4 regions of the Pantoea sp. GABEPS69 genome follow, and region 1 is predicted to be linked to each of the others. Evidence: predicted binding sites of a transcription regulator. Region 1 holds the regulator's gene; each other region holds the start of a gene.
The links. The regulator CRP, encoded in region 1, controls carbon source genes, mostly activating them, when cyclic AMP is high. The targets are predictions, from matches to a motif close to ATGTGANNNNNNTCACAT.

Region 1 (5,588 bases):
CACGACACCCGATTATTGCGGTAACCGGCTCCAGCGGCGCCGGCACCACCACCACCAGCCTGGCGTTTCGTAAAATTTTCCAGCAGCTCAATCTGCACGCCGCCGAGCTGGAGGGCGACAGCTTCCACCGCTATACGCGGCCGGAAATGGATATGGCTATCCGCAAGGCGCGCGATTTAGGGCGCCACGTTAGCTATTTCGGCCCGGAAGCCAACGACTTCGGCCTGCTGGAGCAGACCTTTATCGACTACGGCAATGCGGGCAAAGGCCAGTCGCGCAAATATCTGCACACCTACGACGAAGCGGTGCCCTGGAACCAGGTGCCGGGCACGTTTACGCCGTGGCAGCCGCTGCCGGAGAATACCGACGTGCTGTTTTACGAAGGGCTGCACGGCGGCGTCGTCACGCAGCAGCATAACGTGGCGGAAAAAGTCGATCTGCTGGTGGGCGTGGTGCCGATCGTCAACCTGGAGTGGATCCAGAAGCTGGTGCGCGACACCGGCGAGCGCGGCCACTCGCGCGAGGCGGTGATGGACTCGGTGGTGCGCTCAATGGAGGATTACATCAACTTCATTACGCCGCAGTTTTCACGCACCCACATTAACTTCCAGCGCGTCCCGACCGTCGATACCTCGAACCCGTTCGCCGCGCGCGAAATTCCGTCGCTGGACGAGAGCTTCGTGGTAATTCACTTTCGCGGGCTGGAGCATATCGACTTTCCCTATCTGCTGGCGATGCTGCAGGGCTCATTTATTTCGCATATCAATACGCTGGTGGTGCCGGGCGGCAAGATGGGGCTGGCGATGGAGCTGATTATGGCGCCGCTGGTGCAGCGGCTGATGGAAGGCAAACAGATCGCCTGACCAGGACTGGTCAGGCGCGGGTGCGCTTTTTTACAGCGCGACCACTTCATAGCTGTGGGTCATCTCTACGCCTTTGCCCAGCATTAACGCCACCGAACAGTATTTCTCCGCCGAGAGATCCACCGCGCGCGCCACCGCTTTATCGCTCAGCGCCTTGCCGGTCACCACAAAATGCAGATTGATATGGGTAAACAGGCGCGGCGCCTCTTCGCGACGCTCCGAGGTCAGTTTCACCTCGCAGTCCACCACATCGTTGCGGCCTTTTTGCAAAATAGAGACCACGTCGATGGCGCTACAGCCGCCCGCGGCCATCAGCACCATCTCCATTGGACTGGGCGCTTTATCACCGGAGTTACCGTCCATCAGGATCTGATGTCCCGACGCCGACTCGCCGAGAAAGGTTAATCTTTCGACCCACTTCACTCTTGCCTGCATGTTTCCACCTCGAGAATAGCCTGTTTGCCGCCAGAGTACGCGTTCACCTGGCAAACAGCAATCCAGAGTAATCCCCCCTTTGCTGAAGCGAGACAACAGAAGACAGTCGGCAAAAGCTGTGCTACAAACAGTGCTGAAAATAGTTCGTTCTGTTAGGGACGAAGACGGGACACATCAAGCGCCTGGCGCAAAATAAGGCCCGAATAATCTCCTTTAGGGGAAACGCTTGAAGCTTTCATCGCCTGGCAGGGATTAATCCCCCCGCGTTTTGGGCACGATTACAACAGAGGATAATAGCGAATGGTTCTCGGCAAACCGCAAACAGACCCTACACTCGAATGGTTCCTGTCCCATTGCCATATTCACAAATATCCATCCAAAAGTACGCTGATTCATCAGGGTGAGAAGGCTGAAACCCTCTACTACATCGTGAAAGGTTCCGTGGCGGTGCTGATCAAAGATGAAGAGGGCAAAGAGATGATCCTCTCTTACCTGAATCAGGGTGATTTTATCGGCGAGCTTGGCCTGTTTGAAGAAGGTCAGGAGCGCAGCGCCTGGGTACGCGCGAAAACCGCGTGCGAAGTAGCGGAAATTTCCTACAAGAAATTCCGTCAGCTTATCCAGGTGAATCCGGATATTTTAATGCGTCTCTCTTCGCAGATGGCGCGCCGTCTGCAGGTTACATCGGAAAAAGTGGGCAATTTAGCTTTCCTCGACGTGACCGGACGTATTGCACAAACCCTGCTTAACCTGGCGAAGCAGCCAGACGCCATGACGCATCCCGACGGCATGCAAATCAAAATTACTCGTCAGGAAATTGGCCAAATCGTTGGTTGCTCGCGCGAAACCGTGGGCCGCATTTTGAAAATGTTGGAAGACCAGAATCTGATTTCCGCACACGGCAAAACCATTGTCGTTTACGGCACCCGCTGATTTCCTCTCACTCACGGCGTGATGTCACCGTCACGCCGTTACTGCTTTTAGTGAAGTGATGTGGCGTCGAATCATCTATCACCCCGAAGTTAACTATGCCCTGCGGCAGACGCTGGTGCTCTGCATTCCGGTGGCGCTCGGCTGGCTGTTCGGCGATCTGCAAAAAGGCCTGCTCTTCTCTCTGGTTCCCGCCTGCTGCAACGTCGCGGGTCTGGATACGCCCCATAAGCGCTTCTTCAAACGTCTCATCGTCGGCGGCTCGCTGTTCGCGCTCGGCAGCTTTCTGATCCAGCTATTAACCCTGAAAGGGGTGCCGCTGCCTGCCGTGCTCTTCGCCCTGCCGCTGCTGCTGGGCGTCACCGGCGAAATCAGCCCGCTGCACGGCCGCCTGCTCTCCGGCACGCTGGTGGCGGCCATCTTTACCCTGAGCCTGATCGGCCGCATGCCGATCTATGTGCCGCCGCTGCTCTATATCGGCGGCACGCTCTGGTACGGACTCTTCAACTGGTTCTGGTTCTGGCTGTGGAAAGAGCAGCCGATGCGCGAAACCCTGAGCCTGATCTACCGCGAGCTGGCGGACTACTGCGACGCGAAATATACCCTGCTGACCCAGCTTACCGACCCGGAAAAGGCGCTGCCGCCGCTGCTGGCGCGTCAGCAGAAAGCGGTCGATCTGATCAACACCTGCTATCAGCAGATGCATATGCTCTCCGCCAGCCGCGACAACAGCCACAAGCGGCTGACGCGCGCGTTTCAGGTGGCGCTCGACCTGCAGGAGCATATCTCCGTCAGCCTGCATCAGCCGGAAGAGGTGCAGAAGCTGGTGGAGCGCAGCCATGCGGAAGCGGTGATCCGCTGGAACGCCAAAATCATCTCGGCGCGGCTGCGCGCGCTGGCCGACGCCATTCTTTACCATCAGTTGCCGAGTCGTTTCGATATGGAGAAGCCGCTCGGCGCGCTGGAGAAGATCGCCCGTCAGCATCCCGATAATCCGGTGGGCCACTTCTGCTACTACCACTTCAGCCGCATCGCGCGCGTACTGCGCACGCAAAAACCGCTCTACCAGCGCGACCTGATGACCGATCGCCAGCGCCGCCTGCCGCTGCTGCCCGCGCTGCGCAGCTATCTGTCGCTAAAGTCCGCCGCGCTGCGCACCGCGGCGCGCTTCGCCGTGATGCTGATGTTCGGCAGCGCGCTGGCGATGCTGTTCGATATTCCCAAGCCCTACTGGATCCTGATGACCATTATGTTCGTCAGCCAGAACGGCTACAGCGCCACGCGGGTGCGCATCCAGCACCGGGCGCTGGGCACCTTCGTCGGCCTGGCGATCGCCGCCGCCTCGCTGCGCTTCGCGGTGCCGGAATCGCTGGTGCTGCTGTTTATGCTGGTGGTGACGCTGGTGAGCTATCTGGTGACGCGTAAATATTACGGCTGGTCGATGATCGGCTTTACCGTGACGGCGGTCTACTCGCTGCAGCTGCTGTCGCTGAACGGCGCGCAGTTTTTACTGCCGCGCCTGATGGACACGTTAATGGGCTGCCTGATCGCCTTCGGCGGCATGCTGTGGCTGTGGCCGCAGTGGCAGAGCGGGCTGCTGCGTCAAAACGCCCACGACGCGCTGGAAACCTATCAGGATGCGCTGCGGCTGCTGCTGGGGCCGGAGCAGGAGGCGAAGAAGCTGGCCTATCAGCGCATGCAGGTCAATCAGGCGCACAACGCGCTCTTCAACTCGCTCAATCAGGCGATGCAGGAGCCGGGCTTCAACGCCCAGTATCTGAAAGATATGCGCCTGTGGGTCACGCACAGCCAGTTTATCGTCGAGCATATTAACGCCATGACCATCCTCGCCCGCGAGCACACCATGCTGACGCCGGATCTGGCGCAGCGCTATCTGCAGTCGTGCGAAGTTGCGCTGCAGCGCTGCCAGCAGCGGCTGGAGTATGACGGGCCGGGCTCGCAAACTAACGTGATGGCGGGCGTAGAGAATCTGGATGAAGGGCCGACGACGATTCTGGAGCAGCATGTGAAGCGTATTCTGGAGCATCTTAACGTGATGCACACCATATCGTCGCTGGCGTGGAGCCAGCGGCCGCACCATGGCCGCTGGCTAATCAGGCATTTGCGGAAAGGATAGTCAGGCAGTCAGCGCGCGTTCTACCGCACGGGCGAAACGCGCCATGCCCTCTTCGATATCGGTGGGCTCAATCACCAGCGACGGCGCAAAACGGATCACGTCGGTGCCCGCCACTAACACCATCAGCCCTTCCGCCGCTGCGGCGTTAAGGATGTCGCGCGCCTTACCGGCGTGCTGCGGCTTCAGCGCCGCGCCGATCAGCAGTCCTTTGCCGCGGATTTCCGAGAAGAGATCCCGCTTCGCGTCGAGCGCCTTCAGCGCCGCGACGAACTGCTCGCGACGCGCCTGAACGCCTTCCAGCACCTCCGGCGTATTAATCACGTCCAGCGCCGCTTCCGCGACCGCGCAGGCGAGCGGATTGCCGCCATAGGTGGTGCCGTGTACGCCCGGCGACATAGTTGAAGCGATTTCATGAGTGGTCAGCATGGCGCTGACCGGGAAGCCGCCGCCCAGCGCTTTGGCGGTAGTGAGAATATCCGGCGTCACGCCGTAGTGCTCATAGGCGAACAGTTTGCCGCTGCGTCCCATGCCGCTCTGCACCTCGTCCAGCACCAGCAGCGCCTGATGCTTATCGCACAGTGCGCGCAGCCCCTGCATAAACTCTGGCGTCGCGGGCATCACGCCGCCCTCGCCCTGAATCGGCTCGACCACGATGGCGCAGGTATGGTCGTCGATAACCGCTTTTACCGCCTCGAGATCGTTAAAGGGAACGTGCACGATATCCGCCGGTTTCGGCCCGAAGCCGTCGGAGTATTTCGGCTGTCCGCCAACGGAAACGGTAAACAGTGTGCGGCCGTGAAACGCGTTGTGGAAGGCGATGATTTTGCTTTTGAACGGGCTGTGGCGCTGGCAGGCGTAGTAGCGCGCCAGCTTGAAAGCGGCCTCGTTCGCTTCCGCGCCGGAGTTAGCGAAGAAGACGCGATCGGCGAAGGTAGCGGCGATGAGCTTGCTGGCAAGGCGCAGCGCTGGCTCGTTGGTAAAGACGTTGCTCAGATGCCACAGGGTTTCGCCCTGAGTTTTCAGCGCCTCGACCAGCGCCGGATGACAGTGGCCCAGCGCCGTGACGGCGATGCCGCCGGAGAAGTCGATATACTCTTTGCCCTGCTGATCCCAGACGCGGCTGCCCTTGCCTTTGACCGGCACGAACTGCGCAGGTGCATAAACAGGCAAAATGACGTTATCGAACGTTTCCCGCGTTACCGCAATTTTCTCCGCTGCCATCG
Region 2 (5,588 bases), 1.5 Mb from region 1:
GGCGAACTGGCTAAGGTCGCGAAGCCGCAGCTCACCTGGTATCAGGATCAGCCGGGCATGTTCGATATGCTGCTCAGCCAGGTCAACGCCTCGGCGCAGGCGGTGCTGCCGACCACGCTGAAAGCCTGGCTGCCCGCGCCGATGCTGGACGTAATGAGCGCCATGAAACAGCAGCCCGGTCTGCTGAATAACCTCAACGATCCGCAAAATCGCTATGCGTTCTGTCTGAACTGCGGCGAAGTGCGATGAAGCTCGCAGCCCGGTCCTCGATCGGGCTGCTTTTCCCCCGCTTTCCCCTTATACTGCGCGTTTTACGGCAAGTCTGAGTTTCTGATGCAAAAGAAAAACATCTATGTCGCCTATACCGGCGGCACTATCGGCATGCAGCGCTCCGCGCAGGGCTATATTCCGGTTTCAGGTCACCTGCAGCAACAGCTGGCGAATATGCCGGAGTTCCACCGCCCTGAGATGCCGGATTTCACTATTCATGAATACGATCCGCTGATCGACTCTTCCGATATGACGCCCGAAGACTGGCAGGCTATCGCGGAAGATATTCGACAAAATTATGATCGCTACGATGGATTTGTTATCCTGCATGGAACCGATACCATGGCCTTCACCGCTTCGGCGCTGTCGTTTATGCTGGAGAACCTGGCGAAGCCCGTTATCGTGACCGGTTCGCAGATCCCGCTGGCGGAGCTACGCTCCGACGGCCAGCAAAACCTGCTGAATGCGCTCTACGTGGCGGCGAACTATCCCGTGAATGAAGTCTCGCTGTTTTTCAACAACCAGCTCTATCGCGGCAACCGCACCACGAAAGCGCATGCGGACGGCTTTAACGCTTTTGCATCGCCGAACCTTTCCGCCCTGCTGGAGGCCGGCATCCATATTCGCCGGCTGAATACGCCGCCCGCGCCGCAAGGCCATGGACCGCTGAAGGTGCATACCATTACGCCGCAGCCTATCGGCGTCGTCACCATCTATCCAGGCATCTCGGCGGATGTGGTGCGCAACTTTTTACGCCAGCCGGTAAAAGCGCTGATCCTGCGCTCCTACGGCGTCGGCAACGCGCCGCAGAACGCCGAGTTTCTCGCCGAGCTGCAGCAGGCCAGCGAGCGCGGCATTGTAGTGGTTAACCTGACCCAGTGTATTTCCGGCAAGGTGAACATGGGCGGCTACGCCACCGGCAATGCTCTTGAGCATGCGGGCGTCATAAGCGGATTTGATTTAACGGTGGAAGCCGCGCTGACCAAGCTCCACTTTTTACTGAGTCAGTCGCTCTCCTGCGATGAGATCCGCGCCAGGATGCAGCAAAATTTGCGCGGTGAACTGACCGAAGACTAATTACGGAGCCACCTGTTATGAAGCAGGCCCTCATCATCATAGATATTCAAAACGATTTTTGTCCCGGCGGCCCCATGGCCGTGCATGAAGGCGATATGACCGTGCCGGTCGCCAACCGCTATGCGCGCGAATTCCGCGCCCGCGGCGAGTGCGTGCTGGCGCTGCAGGACTGGCATCCGGCTAACCACGGCAGCTTCGCCTCGGTATCCGGCGAACCGGTCTACACGCTGGGCGAACTCAACGGGCTGGCGCAAATCTGGTGGCCGGATCACGGCATTCAGGGTTCCGCCGGCGCCGAGCTTCATCCCGGCCTCGATCGCAGCCTGATCGACGCGGTATTCCATAAGGGACAGGATGTCGACGTCGACAGCTACAGCGCCTTTTTCGACAACGGCCATCGGCGCAAAACCGAGCTGGACAGCTGGCTGCAGGCGCGCGGGATAACCCATCTTGTGATGCTGGGAATCGCCACGGACTACTGCGTGAAGTACAGCGTGCTGGACGCGCTGGAGCTGGGTTATCAGGTGACGGTGGTGAAGGAAGGCTGTCGCGGGGTGAATCTCAGCCCGGAAGACAGCGATATCGCGTTCGCCCAGATGAAGGCGCAGGGTGCGGTGCTGATTTAGCGCTATAGCGTAAGGCCGACGCAAGGTCGGCCTTATATTCAGTGCAGATTGATGCGCGTAATCTCTGCGTCGATACCGAACTCTTCTTTCAGCTCTCGCTTCGATTTTGTCACCATTTCGCCGCCCTTGCCGATGGTCATATGCTGCGGCGCCTCGTTATGGCGCGCCTGATAGAGCATCACCAGCTGCAGGCAGTTGTCACGCTGCTCCTGCGACAGCGCCACGCCGTCCGGCCATTTACCGGTTTCCACCGCCGTTGCCAGTCGTTCGTAGACCTCAGGCGTCATGGCGTCGACCATCGCCTCAAGCTGTTGTTTCATTCATCACCCCTGCTGTTCGTCGCCCTGCTCGTCGGTAAAGCTCAGCGACGCCGAGTTAACGCAGTAGCGTTCGCCGGTCGGCTGCGGCCCGTCCGGGAAGACGTGTCCCAGGTGCGCATCGCAGTTATTACAGCGAATTTCGATCCGATGCATGCCGTGAGAGTCATCCTCCAGATAGCGAATCGCGTCGTCGCCTACCGGCTGATAGAAACTCGGCCAGCCGCAGCCAGAGTCATACTTGGTTTCCGAGAGAAACAGCGGCGCGTTGCAGACCAGGCAGTGATAGATGCCTTCCTGTTTATTATGCAGAAGCGCGCCGCTGAAAGGCGGTTCCGTGCCGCGCTGCTGGGTCACATAGCGCTGCATTTCAGACAATTGCGCAATTTTTGCTTCAGGTGCGGTTTCTTTAGCCATTTGAGTGGTTCCGGAGAGTGTCATTCTGAAAAAATCGTCTACTATTCTAACAAACGAATAACATTACCGGGGCTTTTTTCGTGCTTAGCGACCATACTTCCCTTTCGCAGCGTAGATTTGTGACCTCGATCACCTTTTGCTAGCGCTATCCCTTTATATTCAGCAATCGGGTTTCGGCATCATCTCAACACGCTTGTTGCGCAAGCGGTTGCGCATCAAATTATTCCTGTCGAACGGATTGACCTGTCGCAACTATTGACACGATTCCGCTTGACGCCTGGTAAGGTTTTTGTAATTTTACAGCCAACCTTTTATTCACTAACAAATAGCTGGTGGAATATATGACTATCAAAGTAGGTATCAACGGTTTTGGTCGTATCGGCCGTATCGTTTTCCGTGCTGCTCAGCAGCGTTCTGACATCGAAATCGTTGCGATCAACGACCTGTTAGACGCGGACTACATGGCTTACATGCTGAAGTACGACTCAACGCACGGCCGCTTCGACGGTACCGTTGAAGTACAGGACGGCGCGCTGATCGTTAACGGCAAAAAAATCCGCGTTACCTCTGAGAGAGACCCGGCTAACCTGAAGTGGGACGAAGCAGGCGTTGACGTTGTTGCTGAAGCTACCGGCATCTTCCTGACTGACGAAACCGCACGTAAACACATCACTGCCGGCGCGAAGAAAGTCGTGCTGACCGGTCCGTCTAAAGACGACACCCCGATGTTCGTTCGCGGCGCTAACTTCGACAAATATGCTGGCCAGGACATCGTTTCTAACGCTTCCTGCACCACCAACTGCCTGGCACCGCTGGCGAAAGTCATCAACGACAAATTCGGCATCGTCGAAGGTCTGATGACCACCGTTCACGCGACCACCGCCACGCAGAAAACCGTTGACGGCCCGTCTCACAAAGACTGGCGCGGCGGCCGCGGCGCATCTCAGAACATCATCCCGTCTTCTACTGGCGCAGCGAAAGCCGTGGGCAAAGTCCTGCCGGAGCTAAACGGTAAACTGACCGGTATGGCGTTCCGCGTACCGACTCCGAACGTTTCTGTTGTTGACCTGACCGTCCGTCTGGAAAAAGCGGCTTCTTACAAAGAAATTTGTGCAGCGATCAAAGCCGCTGCAGAAGGCGAGATGAAAGACGTGCTGGGCTACGTTGAAGACGACGTGGTTTCTACCGACTTCAACGGCGAAGTGCTGACTTCCGTGTTCGACGCTAAAGCTGGCATCGCGCTGAACGACAACTTCGTGAAACTGGTTTCCTGGTACGACAACGAAACCGGCTACTCAAACAAAGTTCTCGACCTGATCGCGCTGGTTGCTAAATAAGCAGACCGGTCACGACAGACAACAAGGGCGACTTCGGTCGCCCTTTTTTTTCGTAGCAACAGGAAGGATTCGGTTATGCAAGATAAAATTTTCTCGCTGCCCGTGGTGAAGCAGATCTCCCCTTACCTCTCGCAGCGTCAGCTGGGCGATCTGCCGGTGATTGTAGTGAGCCATCCCCAGGTGCGTGCTGCGATTACGCTTCAGGGCGCGCATCTGATCGCCTGGCAGCCGAGCGGAGAAAAGCCGGTTATCTGGCTGAGCGAAAAGTCGCTTTTTGCTGCTGGCAAAGCCATTCGCGGTGGCGTGCCCATCTGCTGGCCGTGGTTTGGGCCGGAAGGCGAACCGGCGCACGGTTTCGCCCGTAATCAGCCGTGGACGCTGTCGGCGCACGATGAGAACGAAGAGAGCGTAATGCTGACCTTCGTGCTGGAGAGTACGGCGCAGACGAAAAAATTATGGCCGCATGACTTTACCCTGTTCGCCCGTTTCCGCCTCGGCAAGCACTGCGAAATCGAGCTGGAAGCACACGGCGACTTTACCGCGACCGGCGCGCTGCACAGCTATTTCCAGGTGGCCGATATCGCCGGCGTAGAGGTCAGCGGTCTGGGTTCGCACTTTATCGACAAGGTCGACAACAACAGCGAGCAGACTTCCAGCGGCAAACAGACCTATCCGGGCCGTATTGACCGCGTTTTCACCCAGCCGGAAGATTGCGCACTGATTCAGGATAAACAGGGACAGCGCATGATTGAGGTCTATCACCATCATCACAGCGACGTGGTGACCTGGAACCCAGGCGTTGAGCTGTCATGCAGCATGGCGGACATGGCCAACGACGGCTATAAAACCATGGTTTGCGTGGAGACGGCGCGCATCTCTAAACCGATGCGCAGCGCAGGCGAAAAACCGGCGCGGCTGGCGACCACCTTCCGTCTGCGGCAGAAAGCTTAAAAGAAGTCAGGCGGCTGCCTGATTGAGAAGTGAGTGACACGGAGCGCAGAGCAATGCGTTTCGCGCCAGAGGTGCGAGCGACTGGCGCACGCGCCGTGTCACTCGCGACCGCGCCGCACCAGCAGAACGCAGGCATAGCTTTACCTTTAGACGACATCCAGCGCCATCTTGTGCTGCGGCGGCGGAAACGCCTGGTTGATTCGCGCCAGCTCATCGTCGCTCAGCCGGATCTGCAGCGCCGCGGCGTTCTCTTTCACGTGCGCCTGCGAGCTCGCCTTAGGGATTGCCATCACGCCCTCTTTGCGGATAACCCACGCCAGCAGCAGCTGCGCGACGCTAATGCCCTTCTGTTGTGCAATCTCCACCAGCGTGGTGTCGGAAAAGAGCGCCTGTCGCAGCCTTCCGGCCTGCGCCAGCGGGCAATAGGCCATGACCGGCATCTGATGCTGCTGGCAGGCGGGCAGCAGATCGAACTCGATGCCACGCGACGCGAGATGATACAGCACCTGATTGGTGGCGCAGCGTGCGCCGCCGGGTTCTTCCAGCAGCTCCTGCAGATCGTCGACGTCAAAATTAGAGACGCCCCAGCGCAG
Region 3 (5,588 bases), 250 kb from region 1:
AGGCGGCCGCCTGATCCCGAACTCAGAACGGCTTCTTCGCGAAGCCGGTCATGACCTTCAGGCCCATTTCGCGGCCCAGCGCGGTCATCGGATGCACGACCACCAGACCGCGCACGCTTTTCTTCAGCGTGCCCATATCAGCCTGCTCTTTTTTGGTGATCTCGCGGCTGAACGGCAGATCCATCAGCTTTTGCGCTTCTTTGCTCAGCTTGTCGTCACGCTTGTCGCGCAGACGTTCAATCTCGGTAACCAGTTTCTCTTTTTCTTTCAGCAGCGCGCCCAGCTTCTCGGCGTCGCCCGCTTCCAGCAGCTGCGGCTCTTTACGATTCAGGGCGTCCAGCTGATCGCTCAGACGTTTAATCTCGGCTTTTTCTTGCTCTTTCATGGCGAAAACTCGTTGTGGAAAACAGGCAAAGGATACACGAAAAGCGGCGCAAATTCGCGCGCGGCGAGAGACCAGGGCGCCTGAATCTCAGGCGCCGGGACGTTTGAACGCCTGTTTCAGGCTGATACGCGAGATCAGTTCGGTCAGAGAGAGCACCATGGTCGAGCGCACCATTTGCAGATAGCGCTGTTGCTGCATGGCGCGCAGCTCGGCGTCGTCGGGATGAAAGTCCGGTTTCGGCGGCCAGGCGGCCACGCAGTGCAGCTCGCCGAACGGGCCGAGGATCTCATCGTCGGTAAAACGGTAATCGTTTCGATCGTGGTTCAGCTCTTCGCGCAGCGCCAGCAGCAGCTCGCAATCTTCATACTCATGGCGGCTGATGACCCCCAGACCGTAGATCAGCTTAAGGCGCACCGGCAGCTCGCCGAGCGGGCCGTCGCCCAGCAGCAGCGGCTCGACCGCATACTTCACCGCGTAGTCATCCTTGCGAAACACCTGCAGCACCAGCAAATTGACCGCTTCGGCCAACAGCTCGACGGCGGCGATCAGGAAGCTTCTCACCGAGCGTCCGGCGTTCAGGCGCTCAAGCACCCGGTTTTCAAAAGCTTGCTTCTCTTCCATTGTCGCCTGCAGAATTCTGATACCGTCAACGGGCGCCGCGTCGCCGCGCCCGTACCGCTTGTGCGTGACTGACACGCGCCTGTCAGACCATCGCGTTGTACGCGCTGACCGCCGCCGCCACCACTTCGCTGTCGGCATCCAGACCGGATACCTGCGCCAGCGTCGCCTGCGGACCTTTCTCGTTAATCAGCGCTTCCAGCTCCTGCGCCTGCGGATCCTGCGCGCTGCGATAGTGCATCGCGGCCGCGATACCCTGCACCAGATGCACGTTCGGCAGCTGATACTCCAGCGTGCCCAGCGTCGGTTTGATCAGGCGATCGCCTGCGCTCAGCTTACGCAGCGGCTGACGGCCTACGCGCTCTACATCATCTTTCAGGTAGGGATTCTCGAAGCGGCCGAGGATTTTTTCGATATAGGCGGCGTGCTTGTGGGCGTCGAAACCGTAGCGCTTGATCAATACTGCGCCGCTCTCTTCCATCGCCCCTTTGACCACCGCTCGGATTTTCTCATCCAGGATGGCATCGCGTATGGTCTGATGCCCGGCGAGCTGGCCGAGATAGGCGGTGATGGCGTGGCCGGTGTTAAGGGTAAACAGTTTGCGCTCGACGAACGCCATCAGATTGTCGGTAAGCTCCATGCCCGCAATGGTGGGCAGCTCGCCTTTGAACTGGGTTTTATCGACAATCCACTCGCTAAAGGTTTCCACGGTGACCTCCAGCGGGTCGTTGCTGCCCGCTTCGGACGGCGGCACGATGCGGTCTACGGCGGAGTCGACGAAGCCGACGTGCTGCTCAACCCAGGCGTGATGCTGCTCCGGCAGCGCTTTCAGCACGTGCTGTTTCAGCTGGCTGGTGCCGCGCACCATGTTTTCGCAGGCGATAATATTCAGCGGACGATCGTTGCCCTGGTCATGGCGTTGCGCCAGGCCCTTCGCCACGCTGCCCGCGATGCGCTCCAGAATTTGCGGGCCGACGGCGGTGGTCACCAGATCGACCTCCGCAACCAGCGCGATAATGTCGTCGCTGGTGCTGTTGACGGCGCTGACGCCCTTCACGATTTCCACTTTCGCCTGCTCGCCAACCACATGTACTGGATATTCATGACGCGCGTTCAGTGCATCCAGCACCACCTGGTTAACATCGGCGAACACCAGTTCAATGCCTGCATCCGCCAGCAGCTTGCCAATAAAGCCGCGACCGATATTACCTGCTCCAAAATGTAACGCTTTCATAATATTGACCCATATCAAATGACGATGGGGCGGGCACGCCCGCCCCGGAAATCGGGACGGGCTTACCCGCCCCAGGGAAATTCACGCAGGACGTTTAGGCGGTCGCCGGGCTGCCCGACAGCAGATCCAGCACTTCCTGCACGCTGGTGGTGTGCGCCAGCTTCTCAATCACGCTTTCGTCGTCCAGCGCATTGGTCAGGCTGGTGATCACCTGGATGTGCTCGTTATTGCGCGCCGCGATGCCGATAACCAGGCGGGCCACGTCATCCGCATCGTCGCCGAACAGCACGCCCTGCGGATACTGACAGAACACCACGCCGGTTTTCAATACGCGATCTTTCGCTTCCACCGTGCCGTGCGGCACGGCAATCGACTCGCCGAGATAGGTCGGGGTGAGTTTTTCTCGCGCCAGCATCGCTTCAACATATTCCGGCTGAACGTAGCCGCCTTTCACCAGCTGCTCGCCGGCGAAGCGGATCGCCTGCTCTTTGTTGCTGGCGCTCAGGCCGAGGAAGACGTTGTCCGCGCCCAGCTTAAACAGATGCGGATTGCTGGTGTCGTAGCTGTCCGCCAGCGCGGTCTGTACCACTTCGCGGTGCGCTTCGCTGCGGTTTGCCGCCACCAGGCGATCGGTCAGATTGCTGTAGAGCGCGCTGTCGAGGAAGTTGTTCAGCGAGATATGCTGCGCCTGCGGCGCCTGACGCATCGCGCGCTCGGTGAGGTCGCGGTGGGTAATCACCAGATCGACGTCGCCCGGCAGCGAGTTAATCGCGCTGTTAGTAACGGACACGTTCGTGAGTCCCGCATCCTGCAATTTCTTACGCAGCACGCCTGCGCCCATCGCGCTGGAACCCATGCCGGCGTCACAGGCGACGATGATTTTACGCACGTGGCTAACGTCAACGCTGCTGGCGTCGGCGACGACCGGCGCGCCCGCTACGGCCTGGCCTTTTGACTGGGCTTTCATGTCATGCATGCGTTTGGTCGCCGCTTCGATATCGTCTTCTTCTTTGACTTTGCTGGTTTTCAGCAGGATAGAGGAGACCACAAAGGAGACCGCAAAGGCTGCGATAATCGCCGCGATATTGGCAAAGTAGGCGCCTTTCGGCGTCATCGCCAGCACCGCCAGGATAGAGCCTGGAGAGGCCGGAGAGACCAGACCGCCATTGAGCAGCGTCAGGGTGAAGACGCCGGTCATGCCGCCCAGAATCACCGCCAGCAGCAGACGCGGCGCCATCAGCACATACGGGAAGTAGATTTCGTGAATGCCGCCGAGGAAGTGGATGATCGCTGCGCCGCCCGCAGACTGCTTAGCGCTGCCGCGGCCGAACATCATATAGGCCACCAGCACGCCCATGCCCGGACCCGGGTTCGCTTCGATCAGGAAGAAGATCGACTTGCCCGCTTCGCTTGCCTGCTGGATGCCCAGCGGCGAGAAGATGCCATGGTTAATAGCGTTATTAAGGAACAGGATTTTCGCTGGCTCAACGAAAATCGAGGTCAGCGGCAGCAGGTTGTTCTGCACCATCAGGTTGACGCCTGCGGCGAGAATATGCGACAGACCTTCCACCAGCGGACCGATAGCCAGAAACGCCAGTAGCGCCAGCAACATGCCGATAATACCGGCGGAGAAGTTGTTGACCAGCATTTCGAAGCCGCTTTTGATTTTACCGTCAACGGCGCGGTCGAAAGATTTGATCGCCCAGCCGCCCAGCGGACCGGCAATCATCGAGCCAAGGAACATCGGCATATCGGCGCCGACAATGACGCCCATGGTGGTGATCGCGCCGACCACGCCGCCGCGATCGCCGCCAACCAGACGTCCGCCGGTGAAACCGATCAGCAGCGGCAGCAGGTAGGTGATCATCGGGCCGACCAGTTTCGCCAGCGTCTCGTTAGGAATCCATCCGGTCGGGATGAACAGCGCGGTGATGATACCCCAGGCGATAAACGCACCGATGTTAGGCATCACCATATTACTCAGAAAGCGACCAAAGCTTTGAACCTTGACCTTGACTGATGAGGACATAAAGCCACCCCTTATCGAGACGCGCTGCAATAAGAGAGCGCGTTTGTTTTTGTTAAGCCAGCACGGCGTCGAACCGTCGCTATTACTGTATGCAGGCGGACTCTAGCACGCCAATATGACGCTGCGTAGCGGGCGGTTTAAGTGTGATCCAGATCACTCAATTAAGGTGGGGACAGGGGCTGTTTTAGTGAGTTAGATCACATAATAACGGTGTAAAAAAAGCACAGAGGCTATTTTTTCGCCGCCAAACAGGGGTAAATGTGACTGATATCACATTTAGATCTGTTCTGTTTGTTTCATATATGTGACTACGATCACAAAGTATTTTTGGTCGAAAATGCGCCAGATCACACTCCCGACGGCGCGTTTCTCTGACTGGCGATAATCTGAAAGAGAGTAACAGCAGAAAGGCCGAGACAAGCGCGGGGCTTGTCTCGGAAGAGAGATTACTGCAAGCCGTTTTGAACGGCTGTTTGCGCCTGGGTTAACGCCTGCGCGTTAGCGGAGATAGTGCTCATCAGCGCATTATATTGCGTGACCTGATCGGGAGTCGGGAACTGAACGGCGTTATTGTTAAAGCTCACGCGCGGTCCCTGCTGCTGCAGGAAGTCGCCCGCCTGCGCCGCGCCCTGGCTCAGCGCCTGTAGCTTCGGCAGCAGCGGCACCAGCTGAGTGGCTGGCTGCGTGACGACTTTGTCGTAAGCGGCGTCGTAGACCTTTTTCAGATCCTCCTCCTGCTTAAGCGAGGCTTTGCTGCTGTCCGCCTGCATTTTAGCGCTCTCCAGCTGCTGCGTGACAATCACCAGCGCGCCGTTGGCCTGGCGCAGCGCGTCGCGGCGCGTCAGATAGTCCTGCGGCACGCGGATCGCCGACAGCTCATCGACCACCGGACGCATGCCCTGATCGATCGCCTTATTCACCTGCTGGGAAAAGCCGTAAAGGATGGCGTAGTCGCCCGCATATTTACCAAAATTCTGCTTCTGGCTTTCGCTCAGGCTCGGCAGATGTTCGCCGCTGCGCATGACGGTGTTTTGCAGAAAATCGATAAAGGCTTTGCGCTGATCGCCCTCTTTGTCGCCGCACGCGGTGAGGTTAAGCACCAGTAACGCGGCGCCGAGCAACATGCCGGTACGCATCCAGATGCGAGAAATTCCTGATGCCATAAGGGCAACTCCTGTAAATGAGAATGTAGATAACCGAGGAATGGTCCTAAAGAATAGAGCAAAGTAGCGCTCAGGCACAACGCCGGCAAGCGCGAAACGCGCAGCGGCAGAGAGGTATCCGGGCAGTCGCCTGCCCGGAAGGGTCGAAAGGATTAACCG
Region 4 (5,588 bases), 590 kb from region 1:
CCACCTGCAGATCGCCTTCGACCTGCAGCTCGCCGCTGCGGATCAGGCTGGTCAGCTGCTGGCGATCGCGCAGCTTCGGCAGGGTTTTCAGCTGCGTAATCACGGTGCAGTCGCTGCTGTCCTGCCAGTCGCTCAGCACGTCGAGCTGCTGTTCGCTGAAGACCAGCACCAGCGGATGGGAAAGCTCCTCGAGACGCAGCGTCAGCACCTGTCCCACCAGTCGCTGGCGCGCGGCTTTCAGGCTGCGATCGCGATAGAGCATGCGGTTTAGCGCGGTCTCAAGACCGGCGGTAATCAAGGGCGTCAAGCGCATCACCATATCCGGTTAAAACTTAAATCCACGATGCAGCGCGACGATGCCGCCGGTCATGTTGTAATAAGTGGTGTTCTCGAATCCGGCGTCGTTCATCATCGCCTTCAGGGTCTCCTGATCGGGATGCATGCGAATCGACTCAGCCAGATAGCGATAGCTTTCGGCGTCCTGCGCCACCAGCTGACCGACGCGCGGCAGAATATGGAACGAATAGGCGTCGTACGCCTTGCTGAGCGGATCGAGCACCGGTTTGGAGAACTCCAGCACCAGCAGGCGTCCGCCCGGCTTAAGCACGCGGAACATCGACGCCAGCGCCTTCTCTTTGTCGGTCACGTTGCGCAGGCCGAATGAGATGGTGATGCAGTCGAAATAGTTATCCGGGAAGGGCAGCGCTTCGGCGTTGGCCTGTACGTAGCTGACGTTGCCGACCACGCCGAGATTGCGCAGCTTGTCGCGGCCCATTTTCAGCATGGAGCTGTTGATGTCCGCCAGCACCACCTGACCGGTGTCGCCGACCAGACGGGAAAATTTCGCCGTCAAATCGCCGGTGCCGCCCGCCAGATCCAGCACGCGCTGTCCGCGACGCACGCCGCTGCTGTCGATGGTAAAACGCTTCCAGATGCGATGGATGCCAAAGGACATCAGATCGTTCATCAGGTCATATTTCGCCGCTACGGAGTGAAACACGTCCGCGACTTTGTCAGCTTTTTCGCTTTTGGCGACCGTCTGAAAGCCAAAATGGGTAGTTTCCTGCTGTGATTCATCTGCCATCGGTTTTACCTGTTCCACAAACAATACTTCCCGAAGTGTATCAGAGTCAGGGTAGTCAGGCACGCGACGACCCGCTTATTCGTGGAGCCGCCTCACGCGTGCCTCCAGGGTGTCGGCGACGTCGTCAGGCGTCTCCTCGTCGTCCCATGCCTTTTCCGGCATCGCCTGCTCGACTAACTGCGGATTGATTGAGCGTTTAACTTCAACGCCCAGGGATTTAAACGCCTCGCTCTGCGCGATCAGGTTGCCGCGCCCTTCCGCCAGCTTTTTCATCGCCTCGCGGTAGCTGTTGTGCGCCTTATCCAGATTATGGCCGATGCCGCTCATATCATCGACGAACAGCCGCATCTTGTCATAGAGACGCGCTGCGCGGTCGGCGATGCGCTGCGCGTTGCGGCTCTGATGCTCGTAGCGCCACAGGTTGTTGATGGTGCGCAGCGCCACCAGCAGCGTCGTCGGGCTCACCAGCATGATGTTCTGCTGCAGCGCCTCGCTGATCAACTCCGGCTGGCGGTCGATCGCCAGCAAAAAGGCCGGCTCGACCGGAATGAACATCAACACATAATCGAGCGAGCGTAAACCGGCCAGTTGTTGATAATCTTTACGGCTCAGCAGGCGTATATGGCTGCGCACCGCGGCGACATGCTCCTGAAGCGCCTGCTCGCGCGTCACGTCATCTTCCGCGTTGAAGTAGCGCTCGTAGGCCACCAGCGTCATCTTGGCGTCGACCACCACATCTTTGCCCTGCGGCAGACGTACGATCACATCCGGTTGCATTCTACCCTGCTGTTCCGACTGCAAACTGACCTGCGTCTGATACTCATGGCCTTCGCGCAGGCCTGACGCCTCCAGCACGCGGCTCAGCACCACTTCGCCCCAGTTGCCCTGAATCTTATTGTCGCCTTTCAGCGCTTTGGTGAGGTTGATCGCCTCCTGCGCCATCTGCGCATTCAGCTGCTGTAGCTGGCGGATTTCGTGCGCCAGCGTGTGACGCTCGCGCGCCTCCTGGCCGAAGCTGTCATGCACCTGGCGGCGAAAACCGTCCAGCTGCTCACGCAGCGGAGCGATCAGGCTGTTCAGGCTCTGGCGGTTCTGCTCGTCGACGCGGCGGCCGCTGTTTTCGAAGATGCGGTTGGCGAGATTTTCGAACTGCGCGCTGAGGCGCTGCTCGCTGCTGGTGAGCAGGCGCTGCTTCTCTTCGGCGGCGAAGCGCGTCTCTTCAAGGCGGATGGTTACCTCGCGCAGTTCGGCCTCCTGCGCGCTGTTGACCTCTAGCTGGTTGCGCAGCTCGCGGTTGAGCTGCTCGCATTCGCCGCGCCAGTAATCGAGCTGTTGCAGCCGCTCCTGCGCGCCGCTCAGCGCGCCGTGCAGCTGGCGCAGCTCCTGTTCGCGCTGCTGCAGCTGCTGCTGCAGCTGTTCAAGCTGCTGCTGCTGACGCTGCTGCGTCTCCTGCTGCAAACGCCGTTCGGTGGCAAAGCTGGCGGCCTGATGGCCGGCGCGCAGCTGTGCCAGCATCCAGCCGATGCCCACTCCGGCGAGCGCCAGACAGGCGCTGATAATAATCTGCTGATCCATGATTCCCTCGCGACGCGCATTGCTCGGGAAAAGGTAAAGTCGGCCTGTATGAATGTCCAGACTATTTTAGGGCGGTTTTCAACCCAGAGCAGGCGCTACAGCGCTTTGACCTGCAGCTCGCCCGCTTTCCACGCGTCGGTGAGAAAAAACGGCATCGGCATTAGCCATTCATCCCCTTTTACCCGCGCCGGATAAACAAAGACGTTGCCGCCCCAGGTGAGCTCCACGGACTGCGTCTCCCCCTCTTTCACCGTCGCCTTGCCCGCCATGCTGGCGAAGCCGGCGTTGCTGCCGACGTGGAAGTTCTCCATGCGCCAGCGCACCGGCGCGTGCGGCGGCCAGGGCTGCGCCTGATGAAAATGAAAAATCTCATCGTGGCTCAGCAGGCTTTCGCGCACCGTCGGCCACAGCGCGGCCTTCAGGAAATATTGATCGGTAAAGCGCGCGTTGCCGCTGTAGCGGGCGATAAAGTCGCGCATCGCCTGCGCCATGTTGCTAAAGACGCCGTTGCAGCCGCCCCACATGCCCGCCAGCAGCAGCTCGGTATGGGAAAAGTAGTCGCGCATATGGTGGAACCAGTACGGCGAGGCGAGCCAGGCGTCGACCGCCGCCGCTTCGCGCTCCGACAGCAGCGAGTCGGCGTCGCGGATAATAAAGCGTTTGACGCCGGGATCGTCCATCACCAGAAAACGCCACAGCGTCGGGTAGATCGCCTTTTCCTGCGACATATCGATCAGCTCGACGTGCGGCTGGTTGAGACGCTGCCACACGTGCTGCGGCACGCTCTGATCGAGATAAATACGGCAGCGCCAGCCGGGATAGAGTTGCTGCGCCACCTCGACGTTTTTAATCAGGGTTTCGCAGTAGCGCGGCTGACCGCCGTAGAGGCTGAAGGCGATCACGTTCTGTTCGGGTTTCGTCAGATCGATCGGTTCCGGCCGCGCCGCCGGAAAGGGGTAACGCTGACCCTGACGAAAACGCGCGTCTGCGCCGTTCAGCGCTTCCAGGCCATATTTCGCCAGCTCCTCTCGCTTGCCCATCCAGCCGCACAGCTCCGCCAGTCCATCCAGCCAGGTTTCCGAAGCGGTCGCGCGCACGGCGGGCGGCGCCTGATAGATTTTCTGATAGACGCGGTAAGATTTGCTGTAGTGGCCGAGCCGCAGCAGACAGAGCGCGTAGTCGCTCAGCACCTGCATCTGATTTGGCATGATGCGCAGCACCTCTTCGCAGCAGCTGGCGGCGGCGGCGTAATCCTGCTGTGACATATGCTGGCGAAAGCGCGCGGCGGCGTTTTCAAGGCGCGCCTGCATGGCGGCGGGAGAAGCGGTTAAGGCGGATTTCTGTCGTGGCGGCGTGTGGCGCATCGGGCGATCCTCGCTTTTGCTGTAAAGAGCAGAGGCAGCGCGCAGAGGCGCTGCCTGAAAGCGTTATAACAAACGGCGCGCCGCTTCGACCACAATTTTTACCGCATCGCTCTCGGTCTGCTTCATGGCGGCCGCATCCGGGATCTCTTTCTGGGTACGGTTGACGATGACGCCCGCTACCATGCCCGCACGCAGCCCCTGGCTGGCGCACATCGTCAGCAGCGTGGCAGACTCCATCTCATAGTTAAGCACGCCCATCTGCTGCCACTCCTTCATCGAGCCCTGAAAGCGGCTGACCACGCGGCCGGAGAAGGTGTCGTAACGCTCCTGACCTGGATAGAAGGTGTCGGACGACGCGGTAACGCCGATATGGGTAGTCGCGCCACTCGCTTCTGCTGCTGCAACCAGCGCAGTGGTGCAGGCGAAATCTGCTACGGCGGGAAATTCCAGCGGCGCGAAGTGCTGGCTGGCGCCGTCGAGGCGCACCGCGCCGGTGGTGACCAGCACGTCGCCGACGTTAATATGCGGCTGAATAGCGCCGGTGGTGCCGACGCGCAGGAAGGTGCGCACGCCAAGCTGCGCCAGCTCCTCTACCGCGATAGAGGTCGACGGGCCGCCGATGCCGGTAGAGCAAACGACGACAGGCTTGCCGTCCAGCTTCGCCAGCCATGAGGTGAATTCCCGGTGCGACGCCAGCGGCTGAGCGTCCGCCATCAGTCCGGCAATTTTCTTTACGCGCTCCGGGTCGCCGGGAACGATAGCCAGGGTCGCGCCCTGCAGATCGGCTTTGGTCAGGCCAAGGTGGAAAACGTCAGACATAGCAAACTCCTGAACAGGGAAGTGAAGCGCGCCACTCTACGTCAGCGCAGCGCAAATTTGTGTGATAACAATCACTATCAAAAATGAATGTTACATTTTACATAGATAACAATGCGATCTTGGTCACATAACCAAGCCATTCAGAACGCCATTGCTACAAGCTGTGTGCGTCGGGCTTCGCAGCAATGTTAAAGAGGAGAGTGTTTTTGCTTGCTCCCTACTCTGTTCCCGGTCTCTGGTCCAGACGTCATCTGGCCAGGCTATAGTTACGTGATTGCGCTACTGCCAGCACGGAGAAAAAAATGAAAACCGAAGACAATATGGCACAAAAATCATCGACGGGCGGTTTTGCACCTGCAGTACAGCCGACCGCCTCAACCACGATTCATACCGACAGCCAGGATATTCAGGCGGGCGAAACCTCGGTGCCGAGCCAGGGCGAAAATATGCCCGCTTACTACGCCAGACCGAAAGAGGCGAACGGTCCGCTGCCGGTGGTGCTGGTGGTGCAGGAGATCTTTGGCGTGCACGAGCATATTCGCGATATCTGCCGTCGGCTGGCGCTGGAGGGCTATCTGGCCGTGGCGCCGGAACTCTATTTCCGCGAAGGCGACCCGAATGATTACAACGATATCCCTACCCTGTTTAGCGAGCTGGTCAGCAAAGTGCCGGACAGCCAGGTGCTTTCCGATCTCGACCACGCCGCCAACTGGGCCGGCCGCAACGGCGGCGATATCCGTCGCATG

Region 2: the regulator CRP is predicted to act here: its motif matches at 2,825-2,842, upstream of msrB (peptide-methionine (R)-S-oxide reductase MsrB).
Region 3: the regulator CRP is predicted to act here: its motif matches at 4,525-4,542, upstream of PVE98_RS00275 (PTS mannitol transporter subunit IICBA).
Region 4: the regulator CRP is predicted to act here: its motif matches at 4,954-4,971, upstream of udp (uridine phosphorylase).

Annotation. Positions count from the first base shown of each region.
Region 1 covers NZ_CP118618.1:303,475-309,062, reverse strand. The annotation lists gene PVE98_RS01390 (phosphoribulokinase) at 1-863, shown strand, start outside; gene PVE98_RS01385 (OsmC family protein) at 894-1,298, opposite strand; gene crp (cAMP-activated global transcriptional regulator CRP) at 1,599-2,231, shown strand; gene PVE98_RS01375 (YccS/YhfK family putative transporter) at 2,290-4,365, shown strand; gene PVE98_RS01370 (aspartate aminotransferase family protein) at 4,366-5,586, opposite strand.
Region 2 covers NZ_CP118618.1:1,810,821-1,816,408, reverse strand. The annotation lists gene sppA (signal peptide peptidase SppA) at 1-249, shown strand, start outside; gene ansA (asparaginase) at 334-1,347, shown strand; gene pncA (bifunctional nicotinamidase/pyrazinamidase) at 1,365-1,973, shown strand; gene PVE98_RS08950 (YeaC family protein) at 2,012-2,293, opposite strand; gene msrB (peptide-methionine (R)-S-oxide reductase MsrB) at 2,297-2,707, opposite strand; gene gapA (glyceraldehyde-3-phosphate dehydrogenase) at 3,049-4,044, shown strand; gene PVE98_RS08935 (D-hexose-6-phosphate mutarotase) at 4,120-4,995, shown strand; gene PVE98_RS08930 (aldo/keto reductase) at 5,142-5,588, opposite strand, start outside.
Region 3 covers NZ_CP118618.1:56,470-62,057, forward strand. The annotation lists gene PVE98_RS00255 (VirK/YbjX family protein) at 1-14, shown strand, start outside; gene PVE98_RS00260 (YibL family ribosome-associated protein) at 23-385, opposite strand; gene PVE98_RS00265 (MltR family transcriptional regulator) at 473-1,006, opposite strand; gene mtlD (mannitol-1-phosphate 5-dehydrogenase) at 1,089-2,237, opposite strand; gene PVE98_RS00275 (PTS mannitol transporter subunit IICBA) at 2,332-4,266, opposite strand; gene PVE98_RS00280 (DUF3053 domain-containing protein) at 4,713-5,429, opposite strand; gene ppc (phosphoenolpyruvate carboxylase) at 5,582-5,588, opposite strand, start outside.
Region 4 covers NZ_CP118618.1:3,823,741-3,829,328, forward strand. The annotation lists gene PVE98_RS18570 (SCP2 domain-containing protein) at 1-313, opposite strand, end outside; gene ubiE (bifunctional demethylmenaquinone methyltransferase/2-methoxy-6-polyprenyl-1,4-benzoquinol methylase UbiE) at 326-1,084, opposite strand; gene rmuC (DNA recombination protein RmuC) at 1,160-2,659, opposite strand; gene PVE98_RS18585 (lipopolysaccharide assembly protein LapB) at 2,755-4,023, opposite strand; gene udp (uridine phosphorylase) at 4,087-4,842, opposite strand; gene PVE98_RS18595 (dienelactone hydrolase family protein) at 5,145-5,588, shown strand, end outside.